Regions from separate parts of the Exiguobacterium sp. Helios genome, predicted to be linked through region 1. Evidence: predicted binding sites of a transcription regulator. Region 1 holds the regulator's gene; the other holds the start of a gene.

Region 1 (4,594 bases):
TGACCCGGTGTTTTTGAGTTCCATTGACGGAATGACTTCAAGTCATCCATCGCGAGATCATAACCTGATAAATGGAGGAGTGAGTAGAGAAGCATTGAACCGTGTCCTGCTGAAAGTACAAAACGGTCACGGTTGAACCATTCTGGATTTTTAGGGTTATGGTTCATATGATCCGCCCATAATGTAAATGCCATCGGTGCTGCACCCATCGGCATTCCCGGGTGACCCGAGTTCGCTTTTTGTACTGCATCAATTGATAAGGTACGAATCGTATTTACTGCTAATAATTCTACTGTTGTCATGTTCGTCAAAACAATCATCCTCTCTCTTTTTCACAAATTCCTCCTCATTTTAGCATACCCACAAATGTGATACAACTTTTCTAAATAGTATGTCACATTGAAATGAATGCGCTCTCTATTGCCGTTTTCTTGGCACTTTCGTGATACATATTACGAACGTTTCACCAAAAAAAGCTACGCCACTCATCCCAATGAGTGACATAGCTTTTGTCATTATTGTTTGTTCCGTTCTTCTTCCTGCGCTTGCTTTAGTTTTTCAGGTGTTACGTCGGTTCCTTCTTCATCGACGATTTTGATGCCCATCATCTGATTTTTGAACGAACCACGGAATGCTTCCAGATAGGCAGTCCGTAATTCTTTTTGTTCCGCTGTTTCTGCATCAGTCAGTGGTTCGACTTTTGATTTATTGGCTAATTCGTTAATCCGGTCCAGTTGTTCTTGTGATAACATGATATCCCTCTTTCTGTTGACTCAAAGTTGAGCTTTCAATAGTAACCTTACTGTAAAAGACACGAAAAAAAAAAGCAAGTTTGATGCGCCGCTGAGGCATCAAACTTACTTCCTTATTCGTACGTACTGACTACTTCTTTATATTCCAGATAACGCCGGTTGACGGTCGCTTTCGAAATGTCGTGTCCCATCCCTCTTAATGTCACCGCGATGTCGGCGAATGTCAGTCCTAACTCACGTAACCGGACGATTTCTTCAATCGGGACTTCCTTTCGGCTCCGACCGGCATTTTCACCTTGACGGTTGAGGTTCTGCTCGGGACGAAATCCATTTTCGACAGCCCGTCGCATCCCGCGGGCAATTTTCGCATTATGCAGTTTCCGTTGATACTCTTCGACGAGCGATACAATTTCAAGAACCATCGCTTCGGCGTCTGCCAGTTTATACTCGCCATCCGATTCCATCGTCATCAGTTGAACCTGATGTTTTTGGAACGTATGTAAAATGGCGATTTTGGCATTCCCGCGTCCGATCCGCGTATCATCCGTCACGAGAACGGCATCCACGGCTTGACGTGTGACGTAATCGAGAACGGATAACATCCCTTCCCGATCAACGTCATAACCACTTTCCTTTTCCGTGATGATCTCCACGACTTCAAATCCTTTTGTTGCAGCGAGTCCCGACAGTTCCGATCTTTGCCGCTCAAGCGAGCTGTCCTGTGCTTCTTTTTCCGTCGAGACGCGACAGTAGATTACTACTTTCACTGTACTTCACACCCCTGTTCGTTCTTTGACAACCTTTACAGTTTGTCATTGTTGCGCGATTGGTACAACGATTTTGTTTTTCGAAATGACATGAGTCGTCTTCAGTTCATTATTCTCGATCAACCACTCGACATATTCCTGATCTGTCATCGATCCGTCATTATAGACTTCGGCGACCTGTTCGACGGTCGCGTTTTGATCGACTGTGACAGAAGCCGTCAAGAGTTGCTCGACCTTCTCGTCCGGTCGAGGTGTTAAAAGGAAAAGAATGAAAGCCAGGCTGAGCGTATAAAAAACAATGGAAAAGGCATGGGTACGAATCGTATGCATCATGATAAATCCCTCCAGTTAAAAATGTTTTTAGAATAGATGTTCTCGGAACAATTGTTCGCATAACTCATCTTAAACCAAGAACCGGTGTTCGGTCAACACAAAATGTCGAACAATTGTTTGTACGCTCATTTGTTCTATGTTATAGTGATTTTAGAAACATGTATTCCTATAACCTTCAAAAAACCAATCCGGAAAGAGGTGGCAATTCATATGCGGAAAATGTCGAAACGACAACAAGAAATCCTTGACTACATCGTTGCTCAAGTGAAACTGAAAGGGTATCCCCCATCAGTTCGTGAAATCGGTGAGGCTGTTGGTCTTGCTTCAAGCTCAACGGTACACGGTCATTTGGATCGTCTAGAAAAACGCGGACTGATTCGCCGTGACCCAACTAAGCCACGTGCGATTGAGATATTGCTTGATAAAACTGATGAAGATCACGAAGCCATCGTTCATATTCCCGTCATCGGGAAAGTAACGGCTGGTTTTCCAATCACGGCCATCGAAAACATTGAAGAACATTTCCCGCTTCCTGCCCATTACGTCGGGAACGAAAATGTCTTTATGTTGACGATTGATGGTGAGTCGATGATCAACGCAGGTATTCTAGACGGTGACCGGGTCATCGTTCGTCAGCAAAACACAGCAGAGAATGGTGAAATCGTCGTTGCTATGACCGAAGATAGCGAAGCGACTGTCAAACGGTTCTTCTTAGAAGATCAACAAGTACGTCTCCAACCAGAAAATGATTCGATGGACCCGATGTATTTCGATAACGTCTCGATTCTTGGCAAGGTCATCGGCGTATATCGGACGATCCACTAAGCGAGGGACCAGCACAGCTGGTCTTTTTTTATGCCTTCTGGAAATGTACACGATACAGTCAATACCGTTGCTTTAACCGGCTATGTTGCGTATTCGGTCGCAACCCAGCAGACGGATTGGCTTCCAACCGCTGTCGGCATCGCCGTCGGCACCCTTTGGCTTTCACCAGACCTCGACTTGAAGTCCGAACCTTACTACCGGCACGGTCCTTTACGGGTCCTTTGGATGCCTTATGTCAAAATCATGCCCCACCGCTCCATCTGGTCGCACGGTTTGATCATCGGCGATCTCATTCGCCTGATGTACAGCGCCGCTTTTCTGATTCCGCTTTTATTTTTGGCGCTGTACCTGAAAATCATTGAATCGAGTACGGTCGATTCCTGGTTCGCGTCCATGCCTGCTTTCATCATCGGCGTCATGGTTGCCAGTACGATACATATTGTCCTTGATCACTCCAGCAGCTTCTTTCGAACAAAAAAGAAGCGGAAAAAGCGTCGTTGAAAATCCTTCGTTCATTGTAAAAATGAACGAAGGATTTTTTTAGTATCCATTATTCATTTTTTTAAACATAAATTAAGGAAATTTTAATTCAAAGATTTGAATTAATTGTATTGAAAACGTTCTCAATTAGATGTAGGTTTAAATGGAAAGGCCATTATTTGCTTTAATCCAAAGGGAGGGTTTTTGCATGAGTAACTTTACAAGTGAGCTGATTGGAACAATGATTCTGATTTTGCTCGGCGACGGAGTCGTTGCAGGGGTTGTCTTGAGAAAGACGAAATCTGAGAACGGCGGCTGGATTGTCATTACATTCGCTTGGGGTCTCGCCGTCATGACGGGAGCATACATTGCTGCCTCGAGTGGTGCACATCTCAATCCTGCATTGACATTGGCGCTTGCCATGAATTCCGATTTACCGTGGGCAGACGTACCTGTCTATATCGCCGGTCAATTAATCGGAGCATTCATCGGTGCAGTACTCGTTTGGCTTCATTATATGAAACACTTTGAAGCGACTGATGATCAAGCAGCAAAACTGGGTGTGTTCGCAACAGGTCCGGCGATTCGCCATACACCGTCAAACCTGATTTCAGAAATCATCGGGACGTTTGTCTTGGTATTCGGAATCCTGTCATTTGGTCTGACAACATTTGGTGACGGACTGAAACCATTCATCGTCGGTCTTCTTGTCGTCGTCATCGGTCTCTCGCTCGGTGGTACAACAGGATATGCCATCAACCCGGCCCGTGACCTTGGTCCGCGGATTGCACACGCTATCTTACCGATTAAAGGAAAAGGTTCATCTGACTGGGGTTACTCGTGGATTCCAATCGTTGGTCCGATTATCGGTGGTGGAGTAGCCGTCTTGCTGTATCAACTGCTGCAAAACTGATTTTGTTTGACACCTACATCTCAAGGGGGATTTCAGCATGGAAAACAAGTACATCTTAGCACTCGACCAAGGAACAACAAGCTCACGCGCCATTATTTTTGACCACGATGGTCAAATCGTGAACTCTGCGCAACGTGAATTCAAACAATACTTCCCGCAACCGGGCTGGGTCGAGCATGATGCCAATGAAATTTGGGGATCAATCCTCGCTGTCATGGCGGATGCTCTCGGAACGGCTGATATCAAACCGAGCCAAATCGCAAGTATCGGAATTACGAACCAACGTGAGACGACGGTCGTCTGGAACAAAGAAACAGGTAAACCTGTCTATCACGCGCTTGTCTGGCAATCCCGTCAAACATCCGGTATCTGTGATGAGCTGAATGCACAGGGTCTGAACCAAACATTCCGTGATAAAACAGGTCTTCTGATTGACGCCTACTTCTCAGGGACAAAAGTGAAGTGGATTTTGGATAACGTTGAAGGGGCACGGGAACAGGCAGAAAACGGAGAACTTCTATTCG
Region 2 (4,594 bases), 690 kb from region 1:
TGAACTGTCGGTCTACATCACCCGGACCCACCGCGGACAAGGCATCGGGCGTCAGCTGCTCCATGTCATTGAAGAACACGCGATTACGCAAGGGTTCCACAAGTTGATTCTGTTTACGTTTCCGTTTAACAGACTCGGTCAAAAACTGTACATCCGGTCCGGTTTCCGGATTGTTGGAACATTTAAGGAACAGGGTATGCTCAACGGGTATTATGTCGATGTCCTGGCGATGGAAAAGTTGCTTCCGAAAACGATCGACGAGCAGATATGATTAGTCCGGCGTCTGAATGGGAAATGAACGAACAGTGAAACATTCCCAACCCGAAAGGAAGACTGCCTGTGGATATTCAACAGATCCGTAATGCGACACTCGTCGTTACTTATGCCAATCAAGTATTTTTAATCGATCCGTTTCTCGGTGAAAAAGGAACCTTACCGCCGTTTGGTCACACACCTAATGCCGTTCCGAACCCGCTCGTCGACTTACCGGTCGATATCGCAACGTTACTTGATCCGGACGCGATTTTCGTCACCCATCTGCATGCCGACCATTTTGACGAGACGGCAAAAGAAGTGTTACCGAAACAAATTTCGCTTTATGCACAAAATGAGTCGGATGCGGCCACGATCCGCGAATCCGGGTTCACGAATGTATCTTCGTTTGAGAACGGACTGTCGCTCGGTGATATCCGTGTCTCCCATACGTCGGGACAACACGGTGTCGGTGAAATCGGTCAACGGATGGGTACGGTGTCCGGTCTCGTCTTGAAACATCCTGACGAACCGACGCTCTATATCACCGGTGACACGATTTGGTGTGATGAAGTCGCGAAGGCAATCGAACAACATGCGCCGGATATCATCATCGTCAACAGTGGTGCTGCACAATTCCTGACCGGCGAACCGATTACGATGTCCCAGCGTGATCTGCTTGCTGTTCATGAAGCGGCGGCTGAAGCCACGATCATCGTCTCGCATCTCGAGTCCGTCAACCATTGTCTCCTGCGCCGCGATATGATTGCCGACTTTCTGGCCGCTCATCATCTGTCCGCACATTTCCTCATCCCGGATGACGGTGAAACCATTTCCTTCTAAACAAAATGAAGTCCACTGTCCCGAGTACTACCGGGACAGTGGACTTCATTTTGTTTATCGTTAATCGTGACTTGGAATGACGAGTCCGAGTAAACGGGCAAATGTGATGGCCTGGCTTTCCGTAACGACGGCACCCGGTAAGAAGCGTGGATCAATCGTGATTCCGGACAGATCGGCATGCCGCAGATCGAGTCCTTTTAACGCCGTCTCGACCCATTGGCTTTCCGATAAATCAACTTCATGCAGACGGAAATCGGTTGGCTTCATTTCAAAGAAATGGCTTTCCCGCATCGTCGTCTGCTCCAGTGCGACGTGACGTAACGCTGTCCGGATAACTTGAGCATAATTAGCCTGACAGTTTTTGATCGTCACATGATCGATTGTATTGGACTCAAAGTGAATCCCGGTCAGACGACAATCCTCAAAGACGATCCGGTGAAAACGACTGTCCTGAAACTGGCAGCCCGTCAAGTCACATTGTTCAAACCGGACATTTTCAAATGAAGCCCGTTCAAAAACCAGTCCTGCAAACGAGACGTTCCGAAAACAGACTTGATTGACGTCCAGCCGTTCTGTCAGCTCGACCGGTAATGTCTCTTTTTCATACAGCGTTTGGTACAGATACGGGTCATCGATTTCGACATCCTCAAAGGTTTCTGCTGTCAATTGATGCGGTAACTCGGGTAATTGAATGATTTGTTTTTTCACGTACTTCCCCTTCTTTCTTTACTTCACTTTCATCTTTCTTAGTGTAGCAAAGATTGACTCTTTTTTTGGTTTTTTGATTTGAGACCGACTGAGACCATGATATAGTCAAATCAAAAACAAGAACAAACGTTCTTTTATGTATCAAGGAGTGTTTCCGATGAACCCGACTATCTCTTTTCCCGATCGACGCATCTTTTGTGTCGACAGTGTCTCCTTCTATGCCAGTTGCGAATGCCGTTACCGAAACCTTCCTCCTTTGACGACGAAACTCGCTGTCGTATCAGACCTTCATCGATCCGGATCCGTTATTCTTGCGGCCAGTCCCGCCTTAAAACAACTTGGCATTAAGACAGCTAGTCGTCTTTATCAAATTGAGCAGCTGCCTTCTCGTGAGCGGAAACAGATTGTGCTCGTCGAACCGCGGATGCTGGCATACATGAAAACATCAATCGAAGTACTGGATGTCTTGCATCAGTTTGCACCTCCCGACGCGATCCGGATCTATTCGATTGACGAAAACTTTATCGATATGACCGGAACGGAACGGCTTTTTGGCTCAGATGTTGAAACGGCTCAAAAAATCCAGACGGCGATTTGGCATCAGACCGGCATTCCGGTCCGGATCGGGATTGGTCCGAACAATGTCATCGCAAAACTGGTCCTTGATTTACGTGGAAAACGTGAAGGCATCGCACGATGCGGATATGCGGATGTTTCCCGGTTGCTGCACGATTTTCCGATTCGTAAAATGTGGGGCATCGGACGGATGATGGAACAGAATTTGCTGGCGCTTGGTATCGAAACGATTGGTGACCTGGCAGCAGCACGGGTGGAAGATCTGCACGAACGGTTCGGCGTAATCGGGGCAGAACTTTGGCATCACGCCTGGGGAATTGACAGTTCTCCGACGATCATCAATCCCCTGACTTTATTTCAGACCACATCCGATGCCAAACGAACGATCGGCCATGGAGTGACCTTGATGCGTGACTATTACCAGTACGAACAGATTCGTTTAGTCCTCTCCGAATTAGCAGGTGATGTCGCGGCACGGGTCCGTTTTTCTAATCAAGTCGGTTGGACGGTGCATCTCGGCGTTCGCTACTCCCGCCATGTCACCCGGGATGGCTTTTCGAAACAGCTCCGCCTGCCTTATCCGACAGCCGATGAACGGCTGTTGTTGCGTTACGTCCTCCAATTGTTCGAACCGAATTGGCTCGACGGTGAACCGGTTCGCTTTCTATCGGTCGCCCTCGGACAACTCACCCCGGATCAAGGAACACTTCAATTGTCCTTGTTTGAGGACAATACAAAGGTCTGGCGCAGAAAACGGTTATTAAAAGCCATCGACCATGTCAATTTACGTTACGGAAAAGGAACGATCCGGCTGGCGGTGTCTTTCCTCGATACAAGTGTCGCGAAACGCCGGCTCCGATTCGTCGGCGGACATCCGGGAGGTGATTTACATGACACGTTACCGTGACCGCGGAAATCTCAAGTGGCTTCCCTTTTTGATGCCGGAACACATCCAGTTGCTTAAAGCCTATTATCTTGAAAAACATCACATCGATTTTCCTGTCATCGATGAACAACTGCAGTATCCTTGGCATTTTTTACTCGAACAATCATTAATAGAAGGAACCGAGCTCGAAATCACGTATTATAGTGAAAGAGGCTATGTCACGACATCCGGATTCATCGAGCAGGTTCACCGTGAGCGCGCGTACCTTGTTTTGCGCGGGTCCTCACGGATTGAAATTCCGCTCGGACGAATCATCCGGATCGAAAACGGGTAGAAGAGACAGAAGCTGCTGTACGATACGCACTTATTTTAAGAATTGTCATTGAAAGAAGGATTGATTGGTATGATGGAATGGTTTACCGGACTTCCGGTCGTCATGCAAGCCCTGCTTGCCGGTATGATGACCTGGGGATTGACGGCACTCGGGGCCGCACTTGTCTTCGTCTTTACGACGATTGAAAAACGGGTCATGAATATGATGCTCGGCTTTGCAGCCGGTGTCATGATTGCGGCGTCGTTTTGGTCCTTGCTTGCCCCGGCAATTGAATTTACGGAAAAAGATGGTGGGATTGCCTGGTTGCCGGCCGCAATCGGTTTTCTGGCAGGCGGTTTTTTTGTCCGCCTCCTGGATTTTGTAACTCCCCATCTGCACTTATCCGCTCCGCTCGAAACCGCTGAAGGTCCTTCGACCGGTCTGAAAAAAACAACGTTGCTGTTTCTCGCGATTACGCTCCACAATATCCCGGAAGGACTCGCGATCGGTGTCGCTTTCGGTGCCGCCGCACTGAACATGGATGGTGCGACCGTTGCCGGTGCCTTGACACTGGCACTTGGAATCGGGATTCAAAACATGCCGGAAGGGGCTGCTTTGTCGATTCCGCTTCGCGGAGAAGGCATGTCACGTCGGCGGGCTTTTAACTACGGACAATTGTCGGCGATCGTCGAACCGATTGCCGCTATGGTCGGAGCTGCTGCCGTCTTCTTTATTCAACCGCTCTTGCCGTATGCTTTGGCGTTTGCCGCCGGCGCAATGATTTTCGTCGTCGTCGAAGAATTGATTCCCGAATCACAGGCTGAAAACGGATCAGACTTGGCAACACTTGGTCTGATGGTCGGTTTCACTGTTATGATGATTCTTGACGTCGCACTTGGATGATGTAACATCAATAAAACCTCTCCCGTGTAAATATGGGAGAGGTTTTATTTGTAGATTGAATTCTTATTTTCGTAAAATCCGCATCGCATTTAGGACAGCGAGGACTGTCACAC

What was found. Region 1 encodes LexA, which represses DNA repair genes until DNA is damaged. Its sites were predicted from a motif close to CGAACATATGTTCG; they were not measured.
Positions count from the first base shown of each region.
Region 2: a site for LexA is predicted at 1,923-1,936, ahead of HNY42_RS03615 (Y-family DNA polymerase). Genes of this name have one in related genera too.

Region 1 is NZ_CP053557.1:1,375,762-1,380,355, reverse strand. It holds gene tkt (transketolase) at 1-320, opposite strand, end outside; gene HNY42_RS07050 (DUF896 domain-containing protein) at 516-752, opposite strand; gene HNY42_RS07045 (YneB family resolvase-like protein) at 866-1,519, opposite strand; gene HNY42_RS07040 (cell division suppressor protein YneA) at 1,565-1,852, opposite strand; gene lexA (transcriptional repressor LexA) at 2,063-2,677, shown strand; gene HNY42_RS07030 (metal-binding protein) at 2,708-3,178, shown strand; gene HNY42_RS07025 (MIP/aquaporin family protein) at 3,366-4,070, shown strand; gene glpK (glycerol kinase GlpK) at 4,108-4,594, shown strand, end outside.
Region 2 is NZ_CP053557.1:683,088-687,681, reverse strand. It holds gene HNY42_RS03630 (arsinothricin resistance N-acetyltransferase ArsN1 family A) at 1-271, shown strand, start outside; gene HNY42_RS03625 (MBL fold metallo-hydrolase) at 340-1,095, shown strand; gene HNY42_RS03620 (pentapeptide repeat-containing protein) at 1,156-1,803, opposite strand; gene HNY42_RS03615 (Y-family DNA polymerase) at 1,961-3,286, shown strand; gene HNY42_RS03610 (YolD-like family protein) at 3,270-3,599, shown strand; gene HNY42_RS03605 (ZIP family metal transporter) at 3,669-4,481, shown strand; gene HNY42_RS03600 (heavy metal translocating P-type ATPase) at 4,545-4,594, opposite strand, start outside.